4 regions of the Mesorhizobium sp. LjNodule214 genome follow, and region 4 is predicted to be linked to each of the others. Evidence: predicted binding sites of a transcription regulator. Region 4 holds the regulator's gene; each other region holds the start of a gene.

Region 1 (5,494 bases), on a different contig from region 4:
TCAGGCGGCGCCGCGACGGCGGGAATTCGGTCAGGAATTCGTGCATGTCGAACAGCGACGCAATCATGCGCTTGTGGCCGGCGCCAACGGTGACGGCGACCGGGGTGAAGAACATCCTGTCGTGCATTCTGGCCTCTCGGGTTGGGCGAAAAGGCGGCGGCCGCCGCTCTTCCGGTTGGGGTCGAGCGCCAGAGAACGCGGCTGGCGGCAACAGGTTCCACGGTGAGGGATTTTTTGAGGGCAGTAAGGCAGTAAGGCGCCGATCGATGCGTCAGCGTTCCCCTGGTGCGCGTGCTAGCCGACTGGTGCCCGCCCTTTCCCGGCTACGACCTCTATTGTCCAAGCCGCAGGCAGTCCTGGCCGGCCGTTTCGGTGCTGGTCGAGGCGCTGCTACAGGTGTGAGAAGGGATAGTTCCTGGGCCTATGGAGCGAAAGCGGTCGTCGTCATGTGGCCCGGAGCGAGTGGCGGCCCCTCAAAATGCGCCGACAGCAGCAGGAAAAGGATGGCGATGCCGGCGATAAGGGCGGCAACGACATTGACGAACAGCCTCCCGGCCAGTTGCCCCAATCTCTGCCGCCAACTCATGGCGGATGGTACGAAACGCATCCCTGCCTCCCTTTGGCGGATGGCAATGCAGCTTTCAGGCGTCCGCTACGCGCCGAGGTCACGGCGCGAGCGGTGCCAACCGGTCTCAGTCCCAGCCTCTGTGCAAGCCACAACTCCAGACCCTCTTGATGACCAGGCGGTCGTGATGCCAGCGCTTGTGCACTCTCACGCCGCAGTCGCGGTGATGGCGCCAGTAACGCCGGTCGTCAAAGGGCATTGATCGAGGAGCTGTTTGTCGCGACGGCGGCGGTCGGATCAGTCAGTCTCGTCGGGGGCGTGGAGGACCAGATAGTCGGTGGAAACGGCATTGGGCCCGGTCCCTCGGGTGACGCGAACCGTGGCAACCCTCTGCCCCGGCGTCGCCGAGTCGACCGGCCGGCACTGGCCGATCATGTCGGTGCCTTGCAGCCTGCCGGGCAGGGCTTCGATGCATTCGGCGATGTCCGGATAGACGACGGGCTGTGTTTGTGCCGGACGGCAGAAAACCATGTCCGGGCTGCATGAAAGCAGGATCATTGCCGCCGCCACAGGATCCATCGTCGTGCTCCGCCTGAACGCGGATCAACGCAAGGCGCGGTCTTTGGTTGCCGGCACGGGGACAGACGGCGGCTGGCGGCGGCCTATTTCCACATGCCGCGCATGCGCGCGCCGAGGTCGACGCGCACCTGCGGCTGGCGGCGCGGATCGTCCTTGGCCTGGACGCTCGCCCACGCCGTCTGTTCGAAGGCAGAAAGGATCGAGGCCGGGATGAAGCGCGTGCGCGAGGCATAGACGTGGCGGTCGCCGCGCGCCGCCTGGCCGTGGACGAAGAAGCGCTGCGGCATGACCAGGTGCAGGCTGTCTCTGGCCCGCGTCATCGCCACATAGAGCAGCCGGCGCTCCTCCTCGATATCCTCCTTGGTACCGACGCCGAGATCGGCCGGAATGCAGCCGTCGACGGAATTGAGCACGAAGACGTTCTTCCACTCCTGGCCCTTGGCCGAATGGATGGTCGACAGGATCAGGTAATCCTCGTCGCGATGCGGTGGCCCGGCCTGGTCGCTGGTCGCGTCCGGCGGATCGAGCGTCAGCTCGGTGAGGAAGCGCTCGCGCGATGCGTATCCGGATGCGATCTGCTCGAGCTGCAGAAGGTCGGCCCGCCGCGTCGTCGCGTCCTCGTGGATGCGCTCCAGATGCGGCTCGTACCAGAGCCGGACCTGCTCGAGCTCGGCCGGCCATTTCGCGCCGGCCCGCAAGCCGGAATAGAGCGCGATGAAGGCCGGCCAGTCTTCCGCCGCGCGCTGCGGCGGCCGGTAGCGGGCAAGCCCCATCGCCTCGTCGAGCGACGTCGCCATGGTCTCGACGATCTGCGAGGCGGCCGAGGGGCCGATGCCGGGTAGAAGCTGCAGCACGCGAAACCCGGCGACGCGGTCGCGCGGGTTCTCGGCAAAGCGCAGCATCGCCAGCATGTCCTTGACATGGGCGGCGTCGAGGAATTTCAGCCCGCCGAACTTGACGAAGGGGATGTTGCGGCGCGTCAGCTCGATCTCCAGCGGCCCGCTGTGATGCGAGGCGCGAAACAGCACCGCTTGCGATTTCAGCACCGTGCCGGCCTCGCGTTCGGCCAGGATCGCCTGGCAGACATAATTGGCCTGCTCGGCCTCGTCGCGCACGCTGACCAGTTTCGGTTTCTGCGAGGATTTGCGCTCGGTCCACAGGTTCTTGGTGAAGCGCTCCGATGCTTGAGAGATCACCGCATTGGCGGCGGCGAGGATGGTCTCGGTCGAGCGGTAGTTGCGCTCCAGCGTGACGATCGCGGCTGCTTGAGCGAACTGTCTTGGGAAATCGAGGATGTTGCGCACTTCGGCGGCACGGAAGGAATAGATCGACTGCGCGTCGTCGCCGACCACCGTCAGCCCCGATCCGTCCGGCTTCAGCGCCGTCAGGATCGAGGCCTGCAGGCGGTTGGTGTCCTGGTATTCGTCGACCAGCACATGGTCGAAGCGCGCACTGAGATGCGCCGCGATCTCCGGCTCGGCCGCCATCTGCGCCCAGTAGAGCAGCAGGTCGTCGTAATCGAGAACGTTCTGCGCCTGCTTGGCCTCGACATAGGCGGAAAACAGCGCCTTCAGCTGCTCTGCCCACCCCGCGCACCACGGAAACGCCGAACCCAGCACCTCGCCGAGCGGTGCCTGCGCATTGACGGCGCGCGAATAGATGGCGAGGCAGGTGCCTTTGGTCGGAAAACGGCTTTCCGTCTTGGAGAACCCGAGCTCGTGGCGGGCGAGGTTCATCAGGTCGGCGGCATCCTCGCGGTCGTGGATGGTGAAGGCCGGGTCGAGGCCGATCTCCAGCGCATAGTCGCGCAAGAGCCGCGCACCGATGCCGTGGAAAGTGCCTGCCCAGGTCAGCGCGTCGGTGATGACCGAGGCATCGCGGCCCAGCACCTCGCCGGCGATGCGCTCGACCCGCTTGGCCATCTCGGCGGCGGCGCGGCGTGAAAACGTCATCAGCAGGATGCGGCGCGGGTCGGCGCCTTTGACGATCAGATGCGCGACGCGATGCGCCAGCGTGTTGGTCTTGCCGGATCCGGCCCCCGCGATCACCAGCAGCGGCGCGGCAACCATGCCGTCGCCATGCTCGACCGCCAGCCGCTGCTGGTCGTTCAGCTTCGCGAGATAGGCAGGCTGGAAGGTCGAATCACGGGCAGCGAGGTTCATTGCCCATCAAGCATCGTTTCCGCTTTGTTCGCAACGGGTCGGCCGAGGTCGGTCGCCATAATCAAATGAGCTAGTGCCAGCTTCTCTCCTGCTATGTTATTCTCTAGTTTAAAGGCGAGAAATTCTTGTTATGAGTTGAAAGTTATCGACCTATTTTTGGTTGGCAAAAAGATAATAAGTATATTTCTCGTTATGTGAAAATCATGGGCAATCAAAATGCACGCCAAGTCATGGCGGTGGTGTCGTTAGTTTTGACCTCGGACCCAGGTCTGTCCCAAGACCTGCTGCATGACAGGCAGGTTTCAGAAGAAGCGGTGAGAATGGTCAGCGCCCAGTCGTATTCCGACATCCTGAGTCGAGCTTGCCTCAATGGGTGGCGGTACTCTCGAAGTGCAATCGAAAGTGGCTTTGAACGGCACTTTCAGGAAATGAAACTGGTGATGGTCGGTGAGGGTCACGTGATCAAGATTGACGTGACAGCGGACAAATCTCCGATGGTCCAGCTAGAATTCGATGCCAAACGGCGACTCAGTCTGCCGCGCCAATTTGGCTGTTTTCGACCCTATTGGCTCGACGACTGAAGTTTGAGGTACCGGCCCGCGACTGGTGCTCTACCGCCTCGGCTCCACGCCCATCGCTGCCGACTGGCGCCGCAGCGCACGGCGCTCGTCGCCAGGCATCGGCAACGGATCGAAATCATCCGGCACGTCGGCGATGATCTTTTTGGTGAAGCGATAGGTCGCATAGGCGAACAGGCCAACAATCAGCAGACGGATCATGATCAAATCCTCCTTCGGCGGACCAACCGGGGAGAGAGCATTTTGTTCCGCCCTCCCTGCGGCCCGGCTTGCCGTGCAACCAAACCGGCACCGCATCGTTTGCCCCTGATGAAAGGGGGCGAACGAGAGGAGGTTGTCATGAAGAAGCTTCCGATGCTGCTGGCCCTGGCGGCAGGGCTCGCGCTCGCTGCTTGCGACAACAACATCCCGCCGACCAAGGCGCCCGTGGACCAGAACCCGCAGGCCGACAAGAACCCGGTGCCGAAGTCGACGACGGGTGGCGATCAGCCCGGCACGCCGCCGGCGCAGTAACGATGATGCCTCTCAGGGCAAGGGCGTGTGGCCCGATCAGGACATCGGGCGGGAAATCACGCTGGCCACAGAAGAAGGCCGGCGCTGCTTGGGAGGAAGCTGAAAGCGCCGGCCAAGCGGGAAATCAGGCCCGCCGCACAAGGAAGATAGCTGAGTCTTGCCGTTGCGTCATTGTACGAATGCGTACGGCCGTCGGGCTGTTGCAAACGTGCATCGCGTAAATGGATTACTCGAGGAAACGTCTCGAAATTCAGTGGCTGGCTTGGACTATGCGAGTTGCAAACCTGAACATACGCCAGCAGGCAATCGAATTGATGTATTTGCTTTGATGTTCGTTCGGCGGTTCTGGTGAGCCGCCCTCACTGCTGGCGTTCGCCGCTCATCTCGATGTCGAGCTGGCGCTGCGTCAGCGCTGCCTCGGCCATCACCCATTGCTTGAACAGCACCACCTTGCGTGCCGCCAGCGCCGTGTCGGGGCTGACGAAATACCAGCCGGCGGTGTTGGGATGGTGAACCGCAAACGGCGCCACCAGCCGCTCGGCGCGGATGTCGCTCGCCATATAGGCGCGGTTAGCCACGGCAAAACCCATGCCGGCATTGGCCGCCTCGTAGGACATCATGCAGGAATCGAAATAGATGCTTTTCGTCTCGCCGAGCACGAAGCTGGCGCCGGCAAAGCCCAGCCACGACTGCCAGTTCTGGGTGCAGGTGTCGGAATGCAGCAGCGTGAAATGCTGCAGATCTTCCGGCGTCACCTTGGACAAGGGCTTGTCGCCGAGAATTTCGTGGAACAGCTTGCGGCTGCATACCGGCGTCAAATCTTCCTTGAACAGAAGATCTGCCTTCAGGTCCGGGAAGTGGCCGTCGCCATAGCGGATTTCGAGATCGAAATCGGACGCCGCCAACTCATGCGTGGCATAGGAGGTCGAGACCCGCATCTCGATATCGGGATATTGCTGCTGGAACGACGGCAGGCGCGGAAACAGCCAGCGTGCCGCGAAGGTCGGCAGCACCGAAATCTTCAGCACATGCGCCTGCGACTGCCCGGTCGCCTCCATGCTTGCCGCCACGATCCGCTCCAGCGCTTCGCGCACGCG
Region 2 (5,494 bases), on a different contig from region 4:
GCCAGGCGCGGTGATTGGCATTGGCCTCGGCTGGCTGACGGCAGCTTTGGTCACTGAAGAGATGGTGCGGCTGATCGTCGGCGCGGTCGCGCTGATCTTCGTGCTGCGCTGGCTCTATCTGCAGTTCCGCCACGGATCCGACCATGCCGCGGCGCCCAACCGCGTGGCGGCAGCCTTCTGGGGCACCGTCGCCGGCTTCACCAGCTTCGTTGCCCATGTCGGCGGCCCGCCCTTCCAGGTCTATGCGCTGCCGATCCGGCTCGATCCGAAGGTGCTGTCGGGGACATCGGCGATCTTCTTCGCCGCCACCAATGCGCTGAAGCTCATCCCCTACTTCGCGCTCGGCCAGTTCGACACCACCAATTTGACCGCATCGGCGGTGCTGATGCCATTGGCGCCGCTCTCGACCATCGCCGGCGCCTGGCTGGTGCGACGCATGCGGCCGGAGGTTTTTTATCCGTTCACCTACGCGACCGTGGCGGTCGTCGCGGTCAAGCTTCTGTGGGACGGGATTGCCGGCCTCTTCTAGAGCCTGTTCCATTCCGATGAGATCGGGAGACGACGAGGGCGGCCATCCGGAAGCCCCCAACCATCATCGGCTTCAGGCAGCGCTCGGCATCAGCCGGCGGCTGCCGCCAAAGGCGAGCGTTGCGCCTGCCGCCACGACCAGCGCCATGCCGGCAAGGACGGCGAGGTCGTGCGCGGTCGGCTTGAGAACCATGTCGGCGACGATCACCAGCATCACCGCATAGTCGAAGCGCGCCACGCTCATCATGCGCTGGCCCACGGCAAGGGCGGCCGGCGTCACGCCGTCCTTGGCGATCATGCCGGCAATACGCTCGGCGGTCGGCTTGAAGATGAACATTCCGATCGAGAAGGTGGTGGCGTAGCCGGCAAGGCCGATCAGGATCCAGAGGACGGAGAAGCCGGTCCAGAAGCCGCACATGATGAGCCCGAAGATAAGCGTCAGCATCGACATCGGCGCGAAGAAACGGCCGCCCAGCTGCCCGCTGGCGCGCATCGCCAGCAGCTTGTCCTCGATGTTGCCGGCGCGCTCGGCAAGCACGCCAAGCAGGAACAGCACGAAACCGCCGCCGACCCACAGGGTGGCCGAGACGATGTGGAGGAATTTGACGATCGAGTACCAGTCCATGGGTCTCTCCCTGGATATCCCAAATGATTGCAGGCGACGCGGCCGCCCGGTTCAGAGGAGCGGGCGTTTAGCGTGGCGGCTGTTTCGGAACGATGTCGGGAGGGAGACCGGCTTGTATCGACGATGCGCACGCCGCTCGATCGAGCCCGTTTGTCCACGGGTGCGGCGATGCCTGCCCTGTCCCGAAGCGGTACAGATTTGCGGCACGATGAGAGTTTTTCCGGCCCCGTTAAGGGTTCATTAAGCTTTACGGGCGTTTACTATGCGCATCCAGTGATCTGGATTCTTACCGAGTGGTTGGAGCCACTTTGTTTGACGCCTCCCTGTTAAACTCCTGAGAGCCGCCTTATCCGCGGCTCTTTTTTTGTCCGCGGCCGGCACGACATCCACGCCGCCTCCGCCGTTAACCCTTCGTTAAACATGTGCTTGCCTTCACCGGCGGCGAAGCGCATTTTCAAGCTTCAGTCATTTAGGGTTCAGGGCGTGACGGCATACGATGCCGAATCGGCTTGCGGCAGTGCAGGGGCGTATCGATGAACGAGCCTTCCAAGGGGAGCGCGAAAACCATTAAATTGGCGGAGCGCCGGGTTTTCTCCCAGTCCTTCAAGCCACTCTACCAGGAGGGTATGGGCCTGGTCGAGCAGGCGGCCGAGTATCTCGACGGCAAGGGGCGCGCCGAGGCAAAGAAGCTGTCGCGGACGGCGGCAACCCTCTATGCGGCCGAGTCGATGCGGCTGACCACCAGGTTGATGCAGGTCGCTTCCTGGCTGCTTTTGCAGCGGGCAGCCAATTCCGGCGAGATGACCCGCGACCAGGTCGCGTCCGAAAAGTCCAAGGTGCGTCTCGACACCGCTTCGGCGCATGACGAAGCGCTCGGCTGGGCCGAACTGCCGGCGGATTTTCTCGACCTCGTCACCCGCTCGCTGCGCCTGCAGGCGCTGGTGCGCCGCATGGACGAGGAGATCTACGGCAACACCTTCGCCGACGCGCCTCCGGCGGTCCGTCGCGCCAATCCGGTTTCCGACCAGATCAGCTTGCTGAACACGGCCTTTGCCCGCGGCTGAAAAGCCGCGGCATTTCTCCCAACAGAGCGAACTCTCAATCAGCCAGTGAGCTGCTGTGAGGCATCGTTTCTGGTTTGTTCACATTTCACTGGCATCGCTTGCCGCCAAGGGTAAAGTTGGCGGATGGGGGAAGCGATTCGCATCATCGGTATCGATCCGGGGCTTAGGCGCACCGGCTGGGGCATCGTCGAGAGCCTCGGCAATTCGCTGCGCTTCGTCGGCTCCGGAACCGTGCGTTCCGACGACAAGGCGGCGCTGGCGGTTCGGCTCTGCCAGCTGCATGACGGGCTGGCCGAGGTGCTGCACGCCGCCATGCCGCACGAGGCCGCGGTCGAGCAGACCTTCGTCAACAAGGATGCGACGGCGACGTTGAAACTCGGCCAGGCGCGCGGCATTGCCATGCTGGTGCCGGCGCGCGCCGGGCTGGTCGTGGCCGAATATGCGCCCAACGCCGTCAAGAAGGCGGTGATCGGCGTCGGCCATGGCGACAAGAAGCAGATCCACATGATGGTCAAGGTGCTGATGCCGAAGGCGACCTTCGACAGCGACGATGCCGCCGATGCGCTGGCCATCGCCATCTGCCACGCACATCACCGGCAAAGCGTCGCCTACCGGATGGCGGCTCTGGCATGAGGGATCACGTATGATCGGCAAGCTGAAGGGTACGCTGGACGAGATCGAGGAGGATTTCTGCCTCGTCGATGTGCATGGCGTCGGCTATGTCGCCTATTGCTCGGCGCGCACACTTGCCGCGTTGCCGGCGCCCGGCGAGGCGGTGGTGCTGTTCATCGAGACCTATGTGCGCGAGGACATGATCCGGCTTTACGGCTTCCAGTCGGTGCTGGAGCGTGAATGGTTCCGGTTGCTGATGAACAATGTGCAGGGTGTCGGCGCCAAGGTGGCGCTGGCGATCCTGTCGACGCTGGCGCCGGCCGATCTCGCCAATGCGATCGCGTTGCGCGACATCGCCATGGTCTCTCGCGCGCCGGGCGTCGGCAAGAAGGTGGCCGAGCGCATCGTCACCGAACTGAAGAACAAGGCGCCGGCCTATGCCGGTGCTGCCTCCGGCACGATCGGTCTGAAGCAGGAGCTCGGCGAGGGCGTCGCACCTGCGCCGATCACCGATGCCGTCTCGGCGCTGGTCAATCTCGGCTATTCGCGCGACATCGCCGCCAATGCAGTCTCGGCGGCGCTTAAGACGGCCGGCGAGGGCGCCGATGCCTCGAAGCTCATTCGATTTGGGCTGAAGGAACTGGCGCGGTGAGGCGTTGCTTGTTCCGTTCCCTGCCCTGTGCAAGGAAGGCAGCATGAGCCTTTCGCCCCGCCTGATCGCCCCCGACAAACGCGGCGAGGATGCCGAGCAGACCTTGCGGCCGCAGACGCTTGACGACTTCGTTGGCCAGGCGGCGGTGCGGGCCAACCTCAAGGTCTTCGTCGACGCCGCCAAGGGGCGCGGCGAGGCGCTCGACCATGTGCTGTTCGTCGGCCCGCCCGGTCTCGGCAAGACGACGCTGGCGCAGATCATGGCGCGCGAGCTCGGCGTCAATTTCCGCTCGACCTCCGGTCCGGTCATCGCCAAGGCCGGCGATCTGGCGGCGCTGCTGACCAATCTCGAAGACCGTGACGTGCTGTTCATCGACGAGATTCACCGGCTCAATCCGGCGGTTGAGGAAATCCTCTATCCGGCGATGGAGGATTTCCAGCTCGACCTGATCATCGGCGAAGGGCCGGCGGCGCGTTCCGTCAAGATCGACCTTGCCCGCTTCACGCTCGTTGCCGCCACCACTCGCCTCGGCCTGTTGACCAATCCGCTGCGCGACCGTTTCGGCATTCCGGTCCGGCTCAATTTCTACACGGTCGAGGAACTGGAGCAGATCGTGCGCCGCGGCGCCCGGATTCTGTCGATGCCATTGGGCGACGACGGCGCGCTGGAGATAGCGCGGCGCGCGCGCGGCACGCCGCGTATCGCCGGCCGGCTGCTGCGCCGCGTGCGCGATTTTGCATCGGTCGCCGGTGACGGTCATGTCGACCGCCGGATCGCCGACGAGGCGCTGACCAGGCTGGAGGTCGATGCGCTCGGCCTCGATGCGCTCGACCGTCGCTATCTGTCGATGATCGCCCGCAATTTCGGCGGCGGGCCGGTCGGCATCGAGACCATCGCCGCGGGGCTCTCCGAGCCGCGCGACGCCATCGAGGACATCATCGAGCCCTACCTGATCCAGCAGGGTTTCATCCAGCGCACGCCGCGCGGGCGTGTGCTGACCGCCAACGCCTGGCGGCACCTCGGCCTCGATGCGCCGAAGGATTTGGCGCAGCAGCAGATCAGCCTGTTCCAGGAAGAGTAACGGAGATTTGTTCTTCGGTTGCCCGAGGAACGGCTCTTCTGCGCAAAATCTCCTCGCCTCCGCCAGCGTGAAGGCGCAATTGCCCGCTTCATGGCAAGTCTTGCTCAAGAGGCCGGGGCTCATTGATGATCACCAGACGTGGCTTCCTGCGCCTCATCGGCGGCTCGCTCCTGTCGATGGTGTCGCTTGGCGCCTATGCGGTCGGCATCGAGCCGATGCTGTTGACGCATGTGAAGCGTTACTCGCTGACACTACCGCATTGGCCGGCGGGTCTCAAACTGCGCGTCGTCGCGCTGGCCGACATCCATGCGTGCCGTCCCTGGATGACGCCCGAGCGGATTGCTTCGCTCGCTGCCGAGGCGAACGCCTTGCAGCCGGACCTGATCGTACTGCTTGGCGACTATATTGCTGGCATGCGCCTGGTGACGGACCAGGTGACTGAACTGGAATGGGCCTCGGCTCTGTCAGGTCTCAAGGCACCGCTCGGCGTCTTGTCGATCCTCGGTAATCATGACTGGTGGCACGATCATGCCGCGCAAAAGGCCGGAGCCGGGCCGACAGTGGCGCGCACGGCGCTCGAGGGCGTCGGCATTACCGTGCAGGAAAACGATGCCATCCGCCTGGAAAAGGACGGACACGGTTTCTGGGTCGCCGGACTTGCCGACCAGCTTGCCTTGCGGCCGGGCGCAGAGTGGGGCCGGACCGGCTTCAAGGGCCTGGACGATTTCGACGGCACGCTTGCCAAAGTCAGCGACGGCGCGCCCGTCATCCTGCTGGCGCATGAACCCGATATCTTTCCGAAGGTGCCGTCGCAGGTTTCGCTCACCCTGTCCGGCCACACCCATGGCGGACAAGTCAGGCTGTTCGGCTATTCGCCTGTCGTGCCATCACGGTATGGCAACCGCTACGCCTATGGCCATGTCGTGGAACAG
Region 3 (5,494 bases), on a different contig from region 4:
CCGCCGCTTCAGACAGCCTGCGCGCGCCGATGCCGGGCCTGGTCAAGCTGGTGCGCGTCGGCAAAGGCGACGCCGTCACCAAGGGCCAGCCGCTGCTGATCCTGGAAGCGATGAAGATGGAACACACGATTGCCGCTCCGCATGACGGAGTGATCGCCGAGATCGCGGTCGAGGGCGCGCAGGTCAGCGACGGCACCGTGCTGGTACGCTTTGCCGAGCAAGCCCAGGGCTGAGTCACAGTCAAACATCGGCTGCCCGAAAATTAAAATGGCCGGGCAAGCCGGCCATTCCAAGATGCCGACAGGCGGCAGCGCTTACGGCTGGATCGGCGCGTATTTGCCGTCGTGCCATTGGTTGATGTCGTAGCTGGCGTTCTTCAGGTCGCCCTTCTCGTCGAAGGTGACCTGGCCGACCACGGTGCTGATCGGCTGGCCGTTCTTCAACGCCTCGGCGACCTTGGCCGGATCGTCGCTGCCGGCGCGCTTGATGCCTTCGGCGAAAGCCTGGACCACGGCATAGGAGAACAGCGTAAAGCCTTCCGGCACGAAGCCGCCGGCCTTGATCTTGGCGATGGCATCCTTGGCTTCGGGCTTGGCCTGCGGATCGGACGGGAAGACGAACATGGTGCCTTCGCCGGCCGGACCGGCGATCTGCCAGAATTCCGGCGAGGCGATCGAGTCCGGCATGATCAGCTGGAACTTGACGTTCTGCTCGGCAGCCTGGCGCAGGATGAGGCCGGCCTCGGGGTGGTAGCCGCCGAAATAGACGACGTCGGCTTTCAGCTCCTTCAACTTGGTGACGAGAGCCGAATAGTCCTTCTCGCCGGCATTGATGCCTTCGTAATTCACCTCGTTGAGGCCGCCGGCGTTCATCGTCGCCTTGACGGCGTCGGCAACGCCCTGGCCGTAGGCGCTCTTGTCATGCAGGATGACGACGTTCTTGCCGGCATATTTCTTGGCGATCCACGGGCCGATGAAGGCGCCCTGCGCATCGTCGCGCGTATAGAGGCGCATGATCGTCGGCCAGCCGGCCTTTGCCGCGGCATCGGTCAGCTCCGGATTTGACGACGCCGGGCTCATCATCAGCGTGCCGGCTTCGGCATAGACGGCCGAGGCCGGAATGCTCGAGCCCGAGCAGGCATGGCCGTCGACGAACTTGGTGCCGTCGGCAACGATGCGGTTGGCGACCGAGACAGCCTGCTTCGGATCGCACTGGTCGTCCTGGATGTCGAGCTTGATCTTGTTGCCGTTGACACCGCCGGCGGCATTGATGGCGTCGGCGGCTGCCTGTGCGCCCTGCTTGAACTGGTCGCCGATGTTGGCGAGTTGGCCGGTCATCGGGCCGACCACCGAGACGGTGATGTCGTCGGCAAACGCAACCGGTGCGCTCATCATCAGGCCCAATACGGCCGCGCTCAAAATACCCAATTTTTTCATGATGATAGTGCTCCTCCACTCACGCGCGACCCTTCCGGCCACGCTTCTTCCAGAAGGCGGGACAATTTCACCCTTCGCCCGGCATGTCTTGGCGCATCGCCGGCACTCGATTGGGCCTGCGCAGTATCACCGCCGAACATACTTCAGTCATAGACGCGGCCTGATCTTGCCCGGGCCAAGAAAGCCAAAAGCCGCGCCGGCCTTGTCCCGGCCGGTCGCGGCTTTTGCCAATGGAGTTTCCCCGAACGCCCCCGCGCCCCGAAACCCCGCTCACTTCCCTGTCTGCCGCACCGCTTGGCCGGAGTCGGCCTGCCGTGTTCTTGGTCTTGTTAATATGGCCGTCTTCTCGCGGCCTTGTCCCTGGTGGGCCGGCCGTCTTTCGCGGCCTTGACCCAAAAGCGTTCCTGCCCCGTGATCTCAGGGCACCGGGAGCCCGGTGCTCAGTGCATCGTCATCCATTCGCGCGCTTCGCGCAGCGCCTTGGCGATCTCGGCCTTGGACATCGCGGCCGACAGTTCCGAGCGCAGCTCCGCGGCGCGGACCGAACCCTTGATGGCGGCGATGTTGAACCATTTGTGGGCGGCGATGACGTCGGTCTCGCAATCGCGGCCGGTCGCATACATCATGCCCAGTTCGAAAAGAATGTCGGCCTGGGCAGTTGCCCCCATGGCGCCGAAGCCGGCTTCAAGCATTTCAAAACGTGCCATTTCAAATCCCCTGTCTGGCTCCCGAGAGCTGCCTCCCTCTGTCCCTTGGTATCCCTTTGGGGGGCCGCTCTTTCGATGCTTTCGAGAATGCAGCCGAGCCTTGAATCCGTCGTTAAATGGCGTGCTTAATTTGAGGAAAACAAAGCTAAAACAAGAGGTAAACGCGGAAATTCGTTAAGGATACAAAGCCAGCAATTCAGCCTGCTTGCGAAAAATTTGACGAAAATTCCGAGCAGCCGGGTCAAGACTCCGCTAACCACGGGAACCAATCACCAGCGCATGACCTCGAAAATCGAAATCGATTTTCGGAAAGGATCATGCGCCAAATTAAAGTGCTACAGCGTCCTTTGCGCGTCCAAGAGGACGCGCGGCGCTGTAGGTCGAGATCGCTTCATTTGTTCGCCGACGGTAGCGAATAAATCCCGAAACCTTCCGTGGCGGCACCGCTTTTGTTTTGCTGGAAGCTGGATTAGCTTACGTTTGCGTAAGGGGCGGGAAGGCGGAACGGAGCCCCATCGAAACCCATAGGGAGGACAGACATGTTTCGAAAAGTGAGCCTGGCCCTGGCGGCCACCTTGATCGTGACCGGTGCGGCATGGGCCGACCCGATCGAAGGCAACTGGAAGACACAGGCCGGCGATACCGCAGCCATCGTTGGCGGCGGTTCGTTTTCCATCACGCTGAAGACCGGCAAATATGCCGGCAAGACCATCGGCTCGCTCAAGCCCGCCGGCGACAACAAATATGCCGGCAACATCACCGATCCGGCAAACGACAAGACCTATTCCGGCAAGGCAACGCTTTCGGGCACCTCGCTCAAGATGAGCGGCTGCGTGCTCGGCGGCCTGATCTGCAAGAGCCAGACCTGGCACAAGCTCTGATCGTCTTCACCGCCAAAGAATGAGAGAACGGGGCCTTCGCGGCCCCGTTTCTTTTTGCGCGGCGCAGTGGCGCCGCCGACTTGTTGTTGCCAAGGGGCAGGCGCACAGCCTCGACCTCACGCCCCTGCGCGACGTCCAAAACACCGTCAATCAATTTGAACCGCAGATGAACGCCGGCATCAGAGCCGGTTCAGAGGCATTCGGGCATTCTCTCGGCATTGAAGGAGGACACCACGCCAATGCTCGCTCGCCGCTTCACCATCGTCTGCCTGCTGATGAGCCTGTTCGGCATGTTGTTCGCCATCCTCGTCGCCGAAGAGGGCCGTCCGGCCCGCTCCTGGGACGCTGCCAATTCCTGCAGCTTCGGCTGTTCGAACCATCTTCGCCACTGAAACGACAAAGCACCAGAAACCCAGAGAAAAGCAAACGACCATGAACCGCATCGCCACCAGCGCCCTGACGATCCTTCGGCTCCTGCCGCGGACAGCGCTCATCCTGACGCTTCTCGCCGCCCCGGTGCTGGCCGTGCCGATGATGCGCGCCGATGCGGGCTCGACGATCGAGGCGCCGGCGTTGAAGAAGAACGGCGTCGGCTTTGTGCTCCTGGTCAGCCTGCGGCGCGGCTGAAGAAAAAACTTGCCGCCCGGTCACGTTCGGCTCGCCTCCCCCTCCCAAGCGCCCCTCCAAGTCTCTATATTGAGCCATGGAAAAGCGAATCTACCCCCAAGCCATCGAATCGGTCGTCATGCCGGAGCCTTTCGGCAAGCAGAGCTTCGACGACGCCAAGAAGGCGGTCGCGGCCTTGCAGGCGCTCTACGACCGCAACACCAAGTTCCTGCGCGATTCCTTCACGGCGCTGGCCGCGGGCGGCGACAACAACAAGCGCTATCGGGCCTTCTACCCGGAGATCGGCGTCACCACGAGTTCCTTCACGCAGATCGACTCGCGGCAGGCCTATGGCCATATGCCGACGCCGGGGCATTTCTCGACCACCATCACCCAGCCGATGCTGTTCGAGAGCTATCTCATCGAACAGCTTCGCCTGATCATGCGCAATCACGGCGTTCAGGTCACGGTTTCGGAATCGACCACGCCGATCCCACTGCATTTCGCCTTCCTCGAGGGCACTCATGTCGACGGCGCTGCCGCCGAGCGCATCAAGCGGCCGATCCGCGACCTGTTCGACGTGCCGGATCTCGACGGCACCGACGACCAGATCGCCAACGGCACCTTCGAAGTGGCGTTCGGCGAGCCGAGGCCGCTGGCGCCGTTCACGGCGCAGCGCATCGACTATTCGCTGCACCGGCTGTCGCACTATACGGCGACCACGCCGCAGCATTTCCAGAACTTCGTGCTGTTCACCAACTACCAGTTCTACATCGACGAGTTCGTCGCCCGCGCGCGCGAACTGATGGCCAATGGCGACAGCGGATACGCCGAATTCGTCGAACCCGGCAATGTCGTCACCAAGTCCGGAGCGACGATGCCCGGTGAAGGCACGCCGCCGCAGCGCCTGCCGCAGATGCCGGCCTATCATTTGAAGAAGCCAAACCATGGCGGCATCACAATGGTCAATATCGGCGTCGGCCCGTCCAACGCCAAGACGATCACCGACCATATCGCGGTGCTGAGGCCGCATGCCTGGGTGATGCTCGGCCACTGCGCTGGCCTGCGCAACACGCAGGCGCTGGGCGACTACGTGCTGGCGCATGCCTATGTCCGGGAAGACCATGTACTGGACGACGACCTGCCGGTCTGGGTGCCGATCCCGCCGCTGGCCGAGATCCAGGTGGCGCTGCAGGAAGCGGTCGCCGAAGTCACCGGGCTCTCCGGCTACGACCTCAAGCGCATCATGCGCACCGGCACCGTCGCCACCATCGACAACCGCAACTGGGAGCTGCGCGACCAGCGCGGGCCGGTGCAGCGGCTATCGCAGTCGCGGGCGATCGCGCTCGACATGGAATCGGCAACCATCGCCGCCAACGGCTTCCGCTTCCGCGTGCCCTACGGCACGCTGCTTTGCGTCTCCGACAAGCCGCTGCATGGCGAGTTGAAGCTGCCCGGCATGGCGACCGAATTCTACAAGCGGCAAGTGGCGCAGCATTTGACCATCGGCATCAGGGCGATGGAAAAACTGGCCGGGATGCCGATGGAGAGGCTGCATTCGCGCAAGCTCCGAAGCTTTTCGGAGACGGCCTTCCAGTAGGCGCGGCCCGCAGGCTCCCGGTGAGCCATTTGGTCATCTTGATTGGGCCGCATTTTGGCCGATAAACAGGCTGGACACCTCGGCGATGCAAACCCTGGTCTGATGGCACGCGTGCGAAACATGATGGCTTCGATGGCGTTCCTGGCAATGCTGGGTCTCTCTGCCGCGCTGGTGGCCGGGTTTTTTGGCGCGTTGCATCCGGCTTTCGATTCATTCTCCCACTTCCGCGTCCATCTGGCCGTGCTGATGGCACTGTGCGCCTTG
Region 4 (5,494 bases):
GCCCGGCAATCCGGTGGCCAGCCTCGTCTGTTCGCAGCTGTTCCTGAAGCCGCTGCTGGCGCGGCTCGGCGACCGCGGCTTCCGGCAGGACATGCGCGCGGCCCGCCTCGGGACCGCGATGCCGGCCAACGATCTCAGGCAAGACTATGTGCGTGCCGTGGTCCGGGAAGATGGAGACAGCCTGGTGGCGACGCCGTTCGGCATCCAGGATTCCTCGATGCTGAGAATGCTCGCCGACGCCAACGGGCTGATCGTGCGCGAGCCGTTCGCCCCTGCCGCTGCAGCAGGCGCTGCCTGCAGCGTGCTGATGTTGCGCTGAACCCGTTCCCTTACTCGACAACCAGCGTCCGGCTCAGCGGATGCTCCGGGTCGCAAAGACCGTCTATGATGCTGAAATGGTGCCGGTCCGGCTCGACCACCAAGCTGGTCGCGGCACCGAGGCCGATCCAGACATTGGCAAGCAGCGCGCTCTGGCGCAGGAACTCGGCGCGCTCGCCACCGCCGACCCAGCAGGTCAGGCGTGCATTGTCCATCGGGCGCAGAAGGGCCGGGCTTTCGGTCAGCGCTTCGGCCTCGTCGATCGCCAGCGTCTCGTTCATGGCTGTGCGCATGAGCGGGCGCAGGTCGTGCACACCCGAGATCGACACGACATGACGTATGCGACCAGTCACTTCGGGCGACAGAGGCGTGGTTGCACTCGCCATCCGGCTGGCGAGATGGCCGCCGGCCGAATGCCCGGTCAGCATCAATGGCCCATCGACCAGTGCCGCCGCCTTGCCGATCGCCGCGCCGACCTCGCGAACGATGCCGCCGATGCGTATCTCGGGACTAAGCGTGTAGGAGGGCATCGCCACCGCATAGCCATGCCCGATCGGACCTGCGGCAAGATGCGACCAGAAACTCTTGTCGAACGCCTTCCAGTAACCGCCATGCACGAACACCACGAGCCCCTTGGGCGGGGTGCTCGGCAGGAAAAGATCGAGCCGGTTGCGCGGTCTGTCGCCGTAGACGATGTCGAGCCGCGCCCTGCCCTCGGCCGAAAGAGCGTCACGAAAGGCCCGCGCGGGCTCGACCCAGGCGGCCGGCCAGCGATCGCCGCCAGCTATGTTGGCGCCGTTTGTATAGGCGTTGTCCCAGTCGGAAATACGATGTTCCAGCACCTGTGCCCTCCCCCTCCTTTTCCTGCCGCTCAGGTGACGGCTGACTTGACGGCAAAACGTGCGTCTTTCCAGGCCCCACTGCGCAGGATGTCTTCCAGCACCTCGACAGCGTGCCACACATCGGCGTAGCCGACATAGAGCGGGGTGAAGCCAAAGCGTATGGTCGACGGCGCCCGGAAATCGCCGATCACGCCGCGTTCGATCAGCGCCCGCATGATCTGGTAGCCGTGCTCGTGCATGAATGAAATCTGGCTGCCGCGCCTGGCGCTGTCGCGGGTGCTTTCGAGCGTGAGACCATAGGCGCCGCATTTTGCCTCGACGAGTTCGATGAACAGGTCGGCCAGGGCGATGCTTTTCTGTCTCACGGCCGCCATGTCGACATCGTTCCAGATGTCGAGCGCGCCCTTCAGCGTGCGCATCGACAGGACCGGCTGCGTGCCGCACAGAAACCGGCGGATGCCGGTGCCGGCTGCGTAGGCCTGCTCGAAGGCGAAGGGCCGCGCATGGCTCCACCATCCGCTGAGCGGCTGCTGCACATCGGCATGATGGCGCTCCGCGGCATAGATGAAGGCGGGAGAGCCCGGGCCGCCATTCAAATATTTGTAGGTGCAGCCGACAGCGAAATCGGCATTCGCCGTGTCCAGTTCGACCGGCATGGCGCCTGCTGTGTGGCAGAGATCCCAGACGATCAGCGCCCCGGCGTCATGGGCGATGCGCGTCAGCGCCGTCATGTCACGCAGTTCGCCTGACTTGTAGTTGACGTGGTTGACCAGCACCACCGCGACCCGGTCGTCGATCAGCTCTTCGATCGTCGGTGCGTCGACGCCTGCAAGGCGCAGCACAGTGTTCTTTCGAGTCGAGGCGACACCTTCAGCCATGTAGAGGTCGGTCGGAAAGCTGTCGCCCTCGGCGACGATGACGGGCCGATCCGGCCGCATGGCCATTGCCGCGTGCAGCAGCTTGTAGATGTTGATCGATGTTGTGTCGCAGACCACCGTCTGGCCGGGAGCGGCGCCGATCAGGCGCCCGAGCTGATCGCCGAGTTCGACCGGCATGTTGAACCAGCCGGCAGTGTTCCAGGCGCGGATGAGGTCGTGCGCCCATTCTTCGGTCGCCGCCTTGCGTAGCTCGTCGAAGGCGGCATGCGAGGCTGCACCCAGCGAATTGCCGTCGAGATAGATTACCCCTTCGGGCAGGATGAAGCGGTCGCGCAAGGGGCGCAGTGGATCCGCGGCGTCCATCGCTTCGACGGCCGCAAGATCAGGAATTCCTGTCATGATATGTCTGCTCCCCCCAGATACGCACGACACCGGCACGCAATGATGAGACAAGCCGACGATCGGTACTTTCTCTCATCACAGGCCATCGCGCTGCAAGAACCTGCATTGATGACTTATCGGCCCAACGACACCCTCGACCCCTGCTCATAGTTGGCATTTTGAGTTCGTTTCGTTCACGGTGCATCGAGCGGGCTGGATCGTCAAACACGGCCCTACCTACATTGTTTGCGGCGAATGATTGCCGACTTCCAAGCAGCTCCCAGGCCGGTGGTTGGCCGTAAACGATAACAAAATCAATGCGATGAAGCCGGCATCTAAGGGGCTGGGATATTCGCTGTCGCACGCGACATCGTTTCGGGAGCCTTAACCCATTCATTAAACTTTAAACAGTTGCGGAACACAACTGGAACAGATAGTGTTTGTTCTGGGTTTGTTTTTCTGATTCCGTTGGGGGCCGCGATGCTGACACGCAAACAACATGAACTGCTGATGTTCATCCATGAGCGGCTGAAGGAAAGCGGCATTCCACCCTCCTTCGACGAGATGAAAGAGGCGCTCGATCTTGCCTCGAAGTCGGGCATCCACCGGCTGATCACGGCGCTGGAGGAGCGCGGTTTCATTCGCCGGCTGCCCAATCGGGCGCGCGCGCTCGAAGTGCTGCGCCTGCCGGACTCGATTGCTCCCGGCCTCAATGCGGCGAAGAAGTTCTCGCCGAGCGTCATTCAGGGCAGTCTTGGGCAGGGCGGCCTCGGACGGCAGATCAAGCCGATGGCATCGTCGCGCACGCCCCAGGCGGGCAATGACGACGATGCGGTTGCGGCAGTGTCCATCCCGGTGATGGGGCGGATCGCGGCCGGTGTGCCGATCGACGCCATCCAGCATCAGACGCATTCGATCTCGGTGCCGCCGGACATGATCATGGGCGGCGAGCATTACGCGCTGGAGGTCAAGGGCGATTCGATGATCGAGGCCGGGATCTTCGACGGCGATACGGTCATCATCCGCAACGCCGACACGGCGAGCCCGGGAGAGATCATAGTGGCGCTGGTCGACGAGGAGGAAGCGACGCTGAAGCGCTTCCGCCGCAAGGGCGCCTCGATCGCGCTGGAAGCCGCCAATCCGGCCTATGAAACCCGCATCTTCGGGCCCGACCGGGTCAAGGTGCAGGGCAAGCTGGTCGGTCTGATCCGCCGCTACTGAGGCGGCGGCGGTTGTTTGGGCGGCGGTTTGCTGGCCTGCCTTTCGGGTCTCTTGTAAGGCGGCAGGCCCCTCGCCTCGCGTGAGAATCTTCGCTGCTCGTGCCAGGCCCGGTACGGCTGCTCGACCGCGAAGTTTATCTCTGCCGGCGCGATTGCCGATTGCTGATTGAAGAAGACAGCGGCGCTGCCCAAGCGGGCAAGTTGCCGTTTCTTGACGACAAGGACAAGCGGATTGCGGCAAGGGTCGTAGGCGGTGGCGTCGTTGACGATGATCAGGGTCGCGAAAGCACACGCTCGCCACGCGTCCTTGCGGTCTTCTGCATACGCGATGATCGCGCCAGACGGATGCCGTGCGAGGCACAGACCGGTGCTGCAGTAGAAGGGCGAGCCCGGCGGCAGGTCGGCCGGATCCATGTCGAACCGCGCGTCACCCTTCTCGAAGGTCTCGGGTTCGACAATGGTTTCGGACTTCACAGCCCGTTTCCAGTTGTCGGTGGTGAACTCGTTCGATCGCACGCGGTTGATGGCGAGTTCGCCGCCCCCGATCGGCATTGCCACAAGATGCCCATCCTCCGAGATGAGGACATCCGGCATGCGGGTGTCGGAGACAGTCAGCAGGCCAGCGAATGCGAACGGAACGGCTGCCAGCCTGAGCCATGTCGTCGCCATGGTGGCGATGACCAGCGCGATCGTCACCAGCAGTACCGACTGAATGGAGATCAGCCCGACAGCATCGATCGGCGAGCGCTCGGAAATCCATCCGGATATTGCGATCATCGCCGTCAGCCCCTTGCCCATCACGTAGAGGAATGGTCCATCGGCGCCGAACGGCATCACCAGCGCGCTGAGCACGGCGAACGGCATGACGATCAGCGAGACGATCGGCATGACGGCCAGGTTGGCGAGCAGGCTGAGCGGCGACACGCGTTGAAAATGCCAGATGGCGAAGAGTGCCGTCGCACTGCCGGCGATGATGGAGGTCATGGCGAGGCCGCCCATGCCGAGCAGGAATTTTCGCGTGACGAAGGCGAGCGGCGATCGCCGTGGCGGCGGCGACGTCGCTCTGCCGGCACGGTAGTCCGACCAGCCGGCATAGGCACCGACAAGGGCCGCGGTCGCCGCAAACGACATCTGGAAGCTCGGGCCGACCACTTCGTGCGGCGACACCAGGATCACGGCAATCGCCGAGATCGCCAGATTGCGCATGGTGAGCGCCGCGCGGTCGAACAGCACGGCGACCAGCATCACCGCCAGCATGATGAAGCTGCGTTCGGCCGCGACGACGATGCCGGAAAAGACGAGGTAGGCGGCGATGGAAAAGAGCGCCGCGGCGGCCGCATATTTCTTCACCGGCCGGCGCGATGCGAAATCGGGAAACAGGGCGAAGGCGCCGCGCAGCAGCCCCATAATGGTTCCGGCGACCAGCGCCATGTGCAGGCCGGAGATCGAGATGATGTGGTAGATGCCGGTGCGCCGCATCGCCTCGTTGATCTCATCGGGAATGCCGGCGCGCACGCCGACGATCAATGCCGCAGCAATCTCGCCCTCCGGGCCGCCAATCTGGCCGCGAATGTGGTCCGCGATGCTCTCCCGGGCATTCTCGATTGCGGACGCCAAGCGCGTCCTGGATGGTGCGTCTTCGCCGGCGCCAGTCTTTGGGACAACAGTCTTCGGATTGCCGAGGAAAAAGCCGCTGGCGCCGATGCCGGAAAAATAGCTGTCGAAGGAGAAGTCGTAGCTATCCGGCCGCACCGGTCCGGTCGGCGGCAGTAGCCGGGCATAGCCGGTGATCAGGGAACCGGCGGTCATATCAGGAGGAACTTTCCGCGCCGAAAGCCTGACCCGCTCCGGCGCA

Evidence for each region. The regulator LexA, encoded in region 4, represses DNA repair genes until DNA is damaged. The targets are predictions, from matches to a motif close to TGTTCNNNNTGTGTTCNG.
Region 1: ACSQ3Z_RS36400 (ATP-dependent helicase) is a predicted target of LexA. The motif match lies at 3,321-3,338, and genes of this name have one in related genera.
Region 2: ruvC (crossover junction endodeoxyribonuclease RuvC) is a predicted target of LexA. The motif match lies at 2,282-2,299, and genes of this name have one in related genera.
Region 3: ACSQ3Z_RS13335 (sel1 repeat family protein) is a predicted target of LexA. The motif match lies at 2,279-2,296, and genes of this name have one in related genera.

What each region holds. Positions count from the first base shown of each region.
Region 1 covers NZ_CAXUPE020000007.1:89,889-95,382, forward strand. The annotation lists gene ACSQ3Z_RS36380 (DUF982 domain-containing protein) at 1-127, opposite strand, end outside; partial or broken gene ACSQ3Z_RS36385 (LysR family transcriptional regulator) at 283-402, shown strand; gene ACSQ3Z_RS36390 (hypothetical protein) at 422-607, opposite strand; gene ACSQ3Z_RS36395 (hypothetical protein) at 863-1,144, opposite strand; gene ACSQ3Z_RS36400 (ATP-dependent helicase) at 1,228-3,306, opposite strand; gene ACSQ3Z_RS36405 (hypothetical protein) at 3,510-3,887, shown strand; gene ACSQ3Z_RS36410 (hypothetical protein) at 3,918-4,085, opposite strand; gene ACSQ3Z_RS36415 (hypothetical protein) at 4,224-4,397, shown strand; gene ACSQ3Z_RS36420 (LysR substrate-binding domain-containing protein) at 4,757-5,494, opposite strand, start outside.
Region 2 covers NZ_CAXUPE020000001.1:280,804-286,297, reverse strand. The annotation lists gene ACSQ3Z_RS01325 (sulfite exporter TauE/SafE family protein) at 1-529, shown strand, start outside; gene ACSQ3Z_RS01320 (DUF2269 family protein) at 602-1,153, opposite strand; gene rcdA (protease adaptor protein RcdA) at 1,687-2,217, shown strand; gene ruvC (crossover junction endodeoxyribonuclease RuvC) at 2,341-2,850, shown strand; gene ruvA (Holliday junction branch migration protein RuvA) at 2,861-3,481, shown strand; gene ruvB (Holliday junction branch migration DNA helicase RuvB) at 3,525-4,562, shown strand; gene ACSQ3Z_RS01295 (metallophosphoesterase) at 4,688-5,494, shown strand, end outside.
Region 3 covers NZ_CAXUPE020000001.1:2,855,737-2,861,230, reverse strand. The annotation lists gene ACSQ3Z_RS13345 (acetyl/propionyl/methylcrotonyl-CoA carboxylase subunit alpha) at 1-233, shown strand, start outside; gene ACSQ3Z_RS13340 (ABC transporter substrate-binding protein) at 315-1,436, opposite strand; gene ACSQ3Z_RS13335 (sel1 repeat family protein) at 1,877-2,143, opposite strand; gene ACSQ3Z_RS13330 (DUF2147 domain-containing protein) at 2,683-3,024, shown strand; gene ACSQ3Z_RS13325 (hypothetical protein) at 3,264-3,416, shown strand; gene ACSQ3Z_RS13320 (hypothetical protein) at 3,457-3,651, shown strand; gene ACSQ3Z_RS13315 (AMP nucleosidase) at 3,770-5,230, shown strand; gene ACSQ3Z_RS13310 (endonuclease/exonuclease/phosphatase family protein) at 5,333-5,494, shown strand, end outside.
Region 4 covers NZ_CAXUPE020000003.1:1,031,344-1,036,837, reverse strand. The annotation lists gene ACSQ3Z_RS30425 (molybdopterin molybdotransferase MoeA) at 1-319, shown strand, start outside; gene ACSQ3Z_RS30420 (alpha/beta hydrolase) at 330-1,160, opposite strand; gene kynU (kynureninase) at 1,190-2,437, opposite strand; gene lexA (transcriptional repressor LexA) at 2,900-3,640, shown strand; gene ACSQ3Z_RS30405 (ComEC/Rec2 family competence protein) at 3,634-5,494, opposite strand, start outside.